DNA from 2 places in the Nonomuraea sp. NPDC050153 genome. Region 1 is predicted to be linked to the other one. Evidence: riboswitches for the same ligand, from Rfam matches in the RefSeq annotation. Region 1 holds a riboswitch; the other holds the start of a gene.
The links. A riboswitch is a leader RNA that binds a small molecule or an ion and turns the genes downstream of it on or off. The one in region 1 is predicted to bind glycine.

Region 1 (5,100 bases):
GGGATCGACGACGAGACGCTCACCGAGCTGGAGGACTACGGCCTGCTCGCCCCGGTGGCCAGGCGCTACGACGAAGAGGCGCTCAACGTGGCCCGCAGCGTCGGCGCGCTGGCCCGCTTCGGCCTGCGCGCCCGCCACCTGCGCGCGGTCAAGGCCGCGGCCGAGCGCGAGTGCGGGCTCGTCGAGCAGGCCGTCGCGCCCATACTCAAACGACGGGCCCCCGGTGCCATCGGGGAGGCCGATGAGGTCGCCAGGGAGCTTTCCACGCTCCTGCTCGACCTGCACGCATCCCTTGTACGGTCGGGGATCCGGTCCGTCCTGGGGCGTTGAGACCCTGGCGAGCTGGGAGGCGGAGGCGCATTCCACGCCCGCTGGGTGTTACGTTGAATTGCAGTAGCCAGTCAGCAGAAGCGACCAGCAAATAGCTGTGCCGGGTGACCGGTCAGGAATACGGAGCAGCCCGTGTTGCAGATGGAGGTCGTGGGCGTTCGAGTTGAAATGCCCACAAATCAGCCGATCGTCTTGCTCAAGGAGGCACACGGGGAGCGGTTCCTTCCTATATGGATTGGCATGACCGAGGCGACGGCCATCGCCCTGGCCCAGGCGGAGGAGCCACCACCGCGGCCGCTCACGCACGACCTCTTCCGGGACGTGCTGAGCGCTCTGGGCGTCGGCCTGCGAGCGGTCAACATCGTCGCCCTGCGTGACGGCATCTTCTTCGCCGACCTGGTGTTCTCCAACGGCGTGGAGGTGAGCGCGCGGCCGTCCGACTCGATCGCGCTCGCCCTGCGCACCGGAGCGCGCATCTTCGCCAGCGAGGAGGTCGTCCAGGAGGCCGGGGTGATCATCCCGGACGACCAGGAAGACGAGGTGGAGAAGTTCAGGGAGTTCCTTGACACGATCACTCCCGAAGACTTCGGCAGGGCGGGGTAGGTATTTCGGTGCATTTACGCTTCACGACGCGCCGAGCCGGATCGTTGACTGGGCATGGTCACGGTCCTACGGTGCAAGTGAAACCCGTGGTCGCCCTTTACGAACCCCCAGATCAGGCCGCGGGATGAGAGAAAGCCGGAGGTCCGCGTGGCGGTCAGCAGCGGCGAGGGAAAGACGGCCGGCCAGGAAGATCCGGTTCGGCGCGAGAGCGCGCGGCAGCGTGCCGGGGAGCAGGGCCTGCTCTTCGACGAGCAGCCGGCGTCGCTGCCGGCGGACATCGGATACCGCGGGCCGACGGCCTGCGCGGCGGCCGGCATCACCTACAGGCAGCTCGACTACTGGGCGCGCACGGGCCTCGTGGAGCCCACGATAAGAGCGGCGCAGGGCTCGGGCTCCCAGCGGCTCTACAGCTTCCGCGACATCCTGGTGCTCAAGGTCGTCAAGCGGCTCCTCGACACAGGGGTGTCGCTCCAGCAGATCCGCACGGCCGTGCAGCATCTGCGTGACCGCGGGGTCGCCGACCTCGCGCAGATCACGCTCATGAGCGACGGCGTCAGCGTCTACGAGTGCACCTCGGCCGACGAGGTGATCGACCTGCTCCAGGGCGGTCAGGGCGTGTTCGGCATCGCGCTCGGCCGGGTCTGGCGAGAGGTCGAGGGCTCCCTCGCGGAGCTGCCGGGGGAACGAGCGGCGGTCGAGGACACCGTCCCGGCCGACCATCCCGCTGACGAACTGGCCCGCCGCCGCCGCGCGCGGGGCCTCAGCTAGCGTAGAACCCCTTCTGCCATGGGCCGCGGGATGCGGCCCATCGGGCAATCCGCGCATAACGCGCCAACGGGGAAATTCTGGTGTAACGCGGATGGTTGTAATCTAGGACAGCAAGGCTGACGACCCCGTGCGGGAGAGTCCCTGAGGCCCTCGGGTCTCGGGGCGCCGAAGGAGCAACCCTCCCCGGAATCTCTCAGGCACCCTGTACCGCTCGGGTGAGGCAACTCTGGAAAGCAGGCGCACCTGCCAGGCGCGCCTCACCGACGGTGCAAGCCCCAGTCCCGGGGTGAAGCTCTCAGGTCGCGGCGCCGCCGCACTGACAGAGGGGGAGACCCGGCACTCGCCCGCGCCACGGCGCCGGTCTCCAAAAGCCTCGGGAGGCACTGTCCATGACCGACCTGTCAGCCCCGCCGTTCTCGTCCCGGCACATCGGCCCGTCTGAGTCCGAGCAGCAGCGCATGCTCGAGGCCGTGGGCTTCGCGTCCGTGGCGGATCTGGTGGCCGTGGCCGTCCCCGAGGCCATCAGGGCCAAGGACCGGCTCAAGCTGCCCGCCGCCGTCGGCGAGGCCGAGGCCATCGCCGAGTTGCGCGCCCTGGCCGGGCGCAACCGCGTGCTCACCTCCATGATCGGCCTGGGCTACCACGACACGATCACGCCCGCCGTCATCCGCCGCAACCTGCTGGAGAACCCGGGCTGGTACACCGCCTACACCCCGTACCAGCCGGAGATCTCGCAGGGGCGCCTGGAGGCGCTGCTGAACTTCCAGACCGTCGTCTCCGACCTGACGGGCCTGCCCGTCGCGGGCGCCTCCCTCCTCGACGAGGGCACGGCCGCCGCCGAGGCGATGACCCTGGCCCGCCGCGCGGGCAGGTCCAAGAGCAGCGTGTTCGTGGTGGACGCCGACGCGCTGCCGCAGACCAAGGCCGTGCTCGCCACCAGGGCCGAGCCCCTGGGCATCACGCTGGTGGAGCACTCCCTCGACGGCGAGCTGCCCGAGTGCTTCGGCGTGCTCGTCCAGTACCCGGGCGCGTCCGGGCGGCTGCGCGATTTCCGCGCCGTGGCCGCCGCCGCGCACGAGGCGGGCGCGCTCGTCGTGGCCGCCGCCGACCTGCTGGCCCTCACCCTCGTGGCCGCGCCCGGCGAGCTGGGCGCCGACATCGCGATCGGGTCCTCGCAGCGGTTCGGGGTGCCGTTCGGGTTCGGCGGGCCGCACGCCGCCTACATGTCCGTACGCGAGGGCCTGCAGCGCCAGATCCCGGGGCGCCTGGTCGGCGTGTCGGTGGACGCCGACGGCGACCCCGCCTACCGGCTGGCCCTGCAGACCCGCGAGCAGCACATCCGCCGCGAGAAGGCCACCAGCAACATCTGCACCGCGCAGGTCCTGCTCGCCGTCATCGCGAGCATGTACGCCGTCTACCACGGCCCCGAGGGCCTGCGCCGGATCGCCCACCGGGTGCACCGGCACGCCGTGGCCCTGGCCGGCGGGCTGCGCGAGGCGGGCCTGGAGGTCGTGCACGGCGACTTCTTCGACACCGTGCTCGTCCGCGTGCCCGGCCGGGCCGCCGAGGTGGTCGCCGCCGCCGCCGAGCGGGGCGTGAACCTCTGGCGGGCCGGCGACGACCACGTGTCGATCTCCTGCGACGAGAAGACCGGCGCCGCCGAGGTCGCCAAGGTGTGGGCCGCCTTCGGCGTCGACCGCACCGACGTGGCCCTGGACGCGGACGCGCTGCCCGCCTCGCTGGAGCGCGAGTCCGGCTACCTCACCCACCCGGTCTTCCACAGCCACCGCTCCGAGACCGCCATGCTGCGCTACCTGCGCAAGCTGCAGGACAAGGACATCGCGCTCGACCGCTCCATGATCCCGCTCGGCTCCTGCACGATGAAGCTGAACGCGACCACCGAGATGGAGCCGATCACCTGGCCCGAGTTCGCCGCGATCCACCCGTACGCGCCCGAGGACCAGGCCGAGGGCTACCGCGAGCTGATCGGCACGCTGGAGGACTGGCTGGCCGAGGTGACCGGCTACGACAGCGTCTCCATCCAGCCGAACGCCGGCTCGCAAGGAGAGTTCGCCGGACTGCTGGCCATCCGCGCCTACCACCGCGCGGCCGGCCACGGCGAGCGCGACGTCTGCCTCATCCCGTCCTCCGCCCACGGCACCAACGCCGCCAGCGCGGTCATGGCGGGCATGCGGGTCGTGGTCGTGGCCTGCGACGACGACGGCAACGTGGACCTGGCCGACCTCGACGCCAAGATCGACAAGCACCGCGACGCGCTGGCCGCGATCATGGTGACCTACCCCTCGACGCACGGCGTGTACGAGGAGACGATCACCGAGGTGTGCGCCAAGGTGCACGACGCCGGCGGCCAGGTCTACGTGGACGGGGCCAACCTCAACGCGCTGGTCGGGCTGGCCAAGCCGGGCGAGTTCGGGGCCGACGTGTCCCACCTCAACCTGCACAAGACGTTCTGCATCCCGCACGGGGGCGGCGGCCCGGGGGTCGGCCCGGTCGCGGTGCGCGGCCACCTGTCGGCGTTCCTGCCCGGCCACCCGCTGCACGACGGCACGCCGGTGGGGCCCGTCTCCGCGGCCCCGTACGGCTCGGCCGGGATCTTGCCGATCTCGTGGGCGTACATCAGGATGATGGGCTCCGAGGGGCTCACGGCGGCCACCGAGCAGGCCATCCTGTCGGCGAACTACCTGGCCAGGCGGCTCGCCCCGCACTACCCCGTGCTCTACACGGGGCGCGGCGGGCTGGTGGCCCACGAGTGCATCGTCGACCTGCGGCAGATCACCAAGGAGACCGGGGTCACCGTGGACGACGTGGCCAAGCGGCTCATCGACTACGGCTTCCACGCGCCGACCATGTCGTTCCCCGTGGCGGGGACGCTGATGATCGAGCCGACCGAGAGCGAGGACCTCGGGGAGCTCGACCGGTTCGTGGACGCGCTGATCGCCATCCGCGGCGAGATCGACAAGGTGGCGTCGGGGGCCTACGACCGGGTGGACAACCCGCTGCGGAACGCCCCCCACACGGCCGAGTCGGTCAGCGCCGACGAGTGGACCCACCCGTACCCGCGCAGCGAGGCCGCCTACCCGCTGGCGTCGCTGCGGGACGGCAAGTACTGGGTGCCGGTGCGCCGGATCGACCAGGCTTACGGAGACCGCAACCTGGTCTGCTCCTGCCCGCCGCTGGAGGCATACGAGGACTAGAAGCTCCCCGAGCGGGCGCGGGCGGTGGTGTGCGGGGGGCCGCCGCGCCCGCTGGTGCGCCGGGGTCCGAAGCCGGTCATTCCTTCCGCGTCAACTGAGCAGACATGATCGCCAGAAATGGTTAGGCTCGGTGCGACCGTCGCCAGAAGGAGCTCTCTTGACGTCCTCAGAGCTGGAGACCCCG
Region 2 (5,100 bases), on a different contig from region 1:
GCCGGGCAGGACGCCCTCCTTGGCGATGCCGCGGCGCACGCACTCCGACATGACCGTCCACAGCCGCAGCAGGCCCGAGCGGATCTCCTCCTCGGTGCGGCCGAACGCCTTCTCGTTCTCCAGCATCAGCGCGGAGATCGACAGACCCGTGTTCGAGCAGTGCTTGAGCAGCTCCTCGCCCGTGGTGAAGGGGAAGGGCAGGATCGTGTCGTCCGGCTTGATGCGATCGGCGCCGGTGGCCTTCTCGTCCACGACGAAGCCGCCGCCGACCGAGAAGTAGACCTTCTCCCTCAGCTTCTCGCCGTCGGCGTCGTACGCGGTGAAGCGCATGCCGTTCGGGTGCTCGGGCAGCGAGATCTTGCGCTCGAAGACGAGGTGCTCGCCCACGACGAAGGGGATCTCGTGCGTCCCGTACAGCTTGACCGTGCCCGACTCGCGCATCTCGGCCAGGCGGCCGTCGATGGAGTCGACGTCGACCAGCTCGGGCTTCTCGCCGGACAGGCCGAGCAGGACCGCCTTGTCGCTGCCGTGGCCCTTGCCGGTCAGGCCGAGCGAGCCGTACAGGATGGCCTCGACCCGCGCGACCTGGGAGAGCAGACCGTCGTCGTGCAGCCCGCGGGCGAACTTGTGCGCGGCCGCCATCGGGCCTCCCGTGTGGGAGCTCGACGGGCCGATGCCGATTTTGAAAAGGTCGAAGACGCTGATCGCCATTGATGGCGCCTTTCATGCTGGGGCCGGGGCCCGCGCAGAGCCCCGGCAAACAGGTCAGGAATCGCCTGAGGTGAACGCCGTGTACTCCTCGGCGGAGAGCACGTCCCCGGCGTCGCCCTCGACGCGCACCCGGAACATCCAGCCCTCTCCATACGGGTCACTGTTGACCAGGCTCGGGTCGTCGACCACGGCCTGGTTCACCTCGACGATCTCGCCGCCGACGGGGGTGTAGATCTCGTTCACCGACTTGGTCGACTCCACCTCGCCGACGGAGTCGCCCGGCTCGACGTTCGACCCGACGTCGGGGAGCTGCACGTAGACGACGTCACCAAGGGACTCGGCGGCGAAGGCCGTGACGCCGATGGTCACGGTGAGGCCGTCGTCGAGGCCGGCCACCCACTCGTGCTCCTTGGTGTAGCTCAGGTCGTCAGGGATGTTGCTCACTTGTTCCTCCTGTAGAAGGGCAGCTCTACCAGGTCCATAGGTTCATGGCTGCCCCGGATGTCCACGGCCAGGCCTGACTCGACGCCGGTGTCCACGTAGGCCATCGCGATGGGCTTGCCCAGGGTCTGGGAGGGCGCACCGCTGGTGACCTCGCCGACGACGGCGCCGTCTTTGGTGACCGGGTAGCCGTGACGCGGCACCCGGCGTCCCCGCGCGACCAGGCCGACGAGCCGGCGCCGCGGCGCGTCGTCCTTGACCGCCTCGAGCGCCGACCTGCCGACGAAGTCGCCCGGCTTGTCGAATTTCACCACTCTGCCCAGCCCCGCGTCGAACGGGGTCAGTTCGGCGCTCAGTTCGTTGCCGTACAGCGGCATGCCGGCCTCGAGTCTGAGGGTGTCGCGGCTGGACAGGCCGGCGGGCTTGAGGCCGTACGGCTCGCCCGCCGCCATGAGCGCGTGCCAGAGCGGCACGGCGTCCTGGTTGGCGACGAACAGCTCGAACCCGTCCTCTCCGGTGTAGCCGGTACGGGCGATCAGCGCCTGCCGCCCGTCGACCAGCTCGGGCAGGCCCGCGTAGTACTTGAGCCCGTCGAGGTCGGCGTCGGTGAGCGTGGCGAGGATCTCCTGAGCCCGGGGCCCCTGTACGGCGATCAGCGCGTACTGGTCCGACCGGTCCTCGACCAGCACGTCGTACGCCTTCGACCGCTCTGTCAGCTCTTTTGCGACTTTTTCGTAGTTTGACGCGTTTGCCACGACCATGAACTCGTCGTCGTCCAGCCGGTAGACGATGAGGTCGTCGAGCACGCCACCCTGCTGGTTGACGATCATGGTGTATCTGGCCCGTCCGGTCGCCAGCGCCGACAGGTGGCCGACCAGCGCGTAGTCGAGCGCCTGCCCGGCCTGCGGCCCGGTCAGGAAGATTTCGCCCATGTGGGAGAGGTCGAACAGCCCGGCCGCCTGGCGAACGGCGTTGTGCTCCGCGGACTCGCTCCCGTACCGGAGGGGCATGAGCCACCCGGCGAAGTCGGTGAGCGTGGCGCCGAGGCTCTGGTGAACGTCTCGTAGCGGTGTAGGTCGGGACATATGTCGCACCTCTGGACAGGATTGGATGCCAGCATCCTCCCCCTCTGTCATCGATGCCTGAGAGCTTCGCCCGAGTTTTGCCGGACTTTCACCTTCGGCGAGGCCCTGTGGGCCTGCTTTCCAGAGGTCACCATAGGCCGCGCGGTCCTTTGCCTTGAGAGGTTTGCGGGGAGGGCTTGCTCCTTCAGGGACCCTGACCGGCTGTCAGGGCGCTCTCCCGCACGGTTTCACCGGTGATGTCCGTCAGCCTAGTGCCGGGATGGGGTTGTTGTCGCGTTCTGAGGACTCATGAACCACTCCGGGGGTCACCGACGTCGAAGGGATATGAATCGGCGAACGGCGGCCTTCGGCCTGCTGGCGACCCTGGCCCTGGCGGGCTGCGGCGCATCGGAGGCGGCGGCCCCGCCCCGGTACGAGGCCAGCCTGACGGTGCTCGAAGGCGGTGGCCACGGGCCGCAGCTGTGCACGATGATCATGGAGTCGCTGCCACCGCAGTGCGGCGGTCCGGACGTCGTCGGCTGGGACTGGAACAAGGTGGATCACGAGTCGCAGGGCGGCGTGAAGTGGGGCGAGTACCGCGTCGTGGGCACCTGGGACGGCGCCCGGCTGACGCTCACCGAGCCGCCCGGCGCCCCCGCGAAGGCGGCCTCCGCGCGCCAGGTGGACTTCACCAGCCCGTGCCCGGCGCCGGACGGCGGCTGGCGGCCCGTCGATCCCGCCAAGGCCACGCAGCAGGCGATGGAGCAGGCGATGTCGCGGGCCGGCGCGGTCGAGGAGTTCGCGGGCGCCTGGATCGACCAGAGCTACATGGAGGGCAAGCCCGCGGAGTCGCCTGAGGCCAACGACCCGCTGCGGCTGGTGCTCAACCTGAAGTTCACCGGCGACCTGTCCGGCCGAGAGGCGTGGATCCGCGAGGTGTGGGGCGGCGCGCTGTGCGTCAGCGGCGCGGCGCGCACCGAGGGCGAGTTGCGGGAGATCCAGCGGGAGGTCGAGGCCGAGCTGGGCGGCGGTCTCGTCTCGGCGTCGTCCAACGTGCTGCGCAACCAGGTGGACGTGCTGGTCTGGGCGGCCACCGACGAGCAGCGCCGCGGCGTCGAGGCCGAGCACGGCGCCGGAGCCGTGATGCTGGACAGCGTGCTCAGACCGGTGGCGTGAGGACACCCCGGCCTGGAAGGTCAGCAGGCCGCCACGAGTGCCTCGAAGAGGGCGCCGTCCTCGGCCGCCTCGGGGTGCCACTGCACGGCCACCGCGAACGGGGCCGAGTCGAGCTCGACCGCCTCGATCGTGCCGTCGTCGGCGGTGGCGGTGATCGTGAGGCCGGGCGCGAGGCGGTCGACGGCCTGATGGTGGTAGTGGGGGACGGCCACGGGCTCCGTGCCCAGCGCCTTGGCCACGCGGCTGCCGGGGACGGGCGTGACGGGCATGGGACCGAACCGGCCGGGCGCGGGGGAGTGGCCGGTGTGCCCCACGACGTCGGGAAGATGCTGGTGGAGGGTGCCTCCGAGGGCGACGTTGAGCACCTGGAGGCCGCGGCAGATGCCGAGGTACGGCAGCCCGGCGTCGAGGGCGGCCGCGATCAGCCCAAACTCGGCCTCATCACGAAATTTGCGGATATAGCCGGTTTGATCCCCTGGCTCCTGCCCGTACCTGGCCGGGTCGACGTCCCCGCCACCGGCCAGGATCAGGCCGTCCAGCCGGCCCACGACCGGGGCGGGCTCGCCGGCCGGCGGCAGCACGATCGGCTGCCCGCCGGCCCGGACGACCTGCTCCACGTACATGTACGGCAGGAGCGCCACGGTCATGTCCCAGACCGTGAACTTCGCCGGCTCCACGTACGAGGTGATGCCGATGACGGGACGCTGCACGAAGACCCCCGAGATGCAGACCGGACCAAAGAGCTAGAGCGGCGTGACGTAGGCGCCGGAGATGCCCCCGTCCACCAGGAACTCACTACCCGTGATGAACGACGCGTCGTCGCTGGCCAGGAACGCCACCGCCGCCGCGATCTCCGAGGCCTCGGCGAAGCGCCCCACGGGGATGTGCACCAGCCGCCGCTGCGCCCGCTCGGGGTCCTTGGCGAACAGCTCCTGCAGCAGCGGCGTGTTCACCGGCCCCGGGCACAGCGCGTTCACCCTGATGCCCTCCCGGGCGAACTGCACGCCCAGCTCGCGCGACATCGCCAGCACGCCGCCCTTGGACGCCGTGTAGGAGATCTGCGAGGTCGCCGACCCCATGACGGCCACGAACGACGCGGTGTTGATGATCGAGCCCTTGCCCTGCCGCCGCATGTACGGGATGGCGTGCTTGCAGCAGAGGTAGACGCTGGTCAGGTTCACCTCCTGGACCCGGCGCCAGGCGTCGATGCCGGTCTCCAGGATCGAGTCGTCGTCGGGCGGCGAGATGCCGGCGTTGTTGAAGGCGATGTCGACGCTGCCGTAGGTGTCGAAGGCGGTCTGGAACATCCTGGCGACGTCGTCCTCGTCGGTGACGTCGGCCTTGACGAAGAGGCCGCCGACCCCGTTCGCGGCCTTGACGCCCGCCTCCTCGTCGACGTCCACGCAGACGACCTTCGCGCCCTCCTCGGCGAACCTGCGGGCCGTGGCCAGCCCGATGCCGCTGCCCGCGCCGGTGATGACGGCCACCCGATCCTGCAAACGCTGCACTTGTTTCACTCCCAGGAGATGAAGACGTTCTTGGTCTCGGTAAACGCCGCCAGGGCGTCAGGGCCGAGTTCCCTGCCGAGACCGGACTGCTTGAAGCCGCCGAAGGGGGTCCAGTAGCGGACCGACGAGTGCGAGTTCACCGAGAGCGCGCCCGACTCGACGGCCCTGGCCACGCGGAGCGCCCGCCCGACGTCGCGGGT

Region 2: linked by a shared signal. The riboswitch ahead of gcvT (glycine cleavage system aminomethyltransferase GcvT) and the one ahead of gcvP (aminomethyl-transferring glycine dehydrogenase) in region 1 are both predicted to bind glycine.

What each region holds. Positions count from the first base shown of each region.
Region 1 is NZ_JBITJQ010000005.1:57,211-62,310, reverse strand. It holds gene ACIBQ1_RS15215 (MerR family transcriptional regulator) at 1-330, shown strand, start outside; gene ACIBQ1_RS15210 (bifunctional nuclease family protein) at 463-933, shown strand; gene ACIBQ1_RS15205 (MerR family transcriptional regulator) at 1,081-1,701, shown strand; glycine riboswitch at 1,822-1,921, shown strand; gene gcvP (aminomethyl-transferring glycine dehydrogenase) at 2,091-4,916, shown strand; gene ACIBQ1_RS15195 (tetratricopeptide repeat protein) at 5,074-5,100, shown strand, end outside.
Region 2 is NZ_JBITJQ010000004.1:114,085-119,184, reverse strand. It holds gene ACIBQ1_RS12630 (L-serine ammonia-lyase) at 1-711, opposite strand, end outside; gene gcvH (glycine cleavage system protein GcvH) at 766-1,155, opposite strand; gene gcvT (glycine cleavage system aminomethyltransferase GcvT) at 1,152-2,237, opposite strand; glycine riboswitch at 2,370-2,467, opposite strand; gene ACIBQ1_RS12615 (hypothetical protein) at 2,562-3,392, shown strand; gene ACIBQ1_RS12610 (gamma-glutamyl-gamma-aminobutyrate hydrolase family protein) at 3,413-4,102, opposite strand; gene ACIBQ1_RS12605 (3-oxoacyl-ACP reductase) at 4,136-4,900, opposite strand; gene ACIBQ1_RS12600 (aldehyde dehydrogenase family protein) at 4,906-5,100, opposite strand, start outside.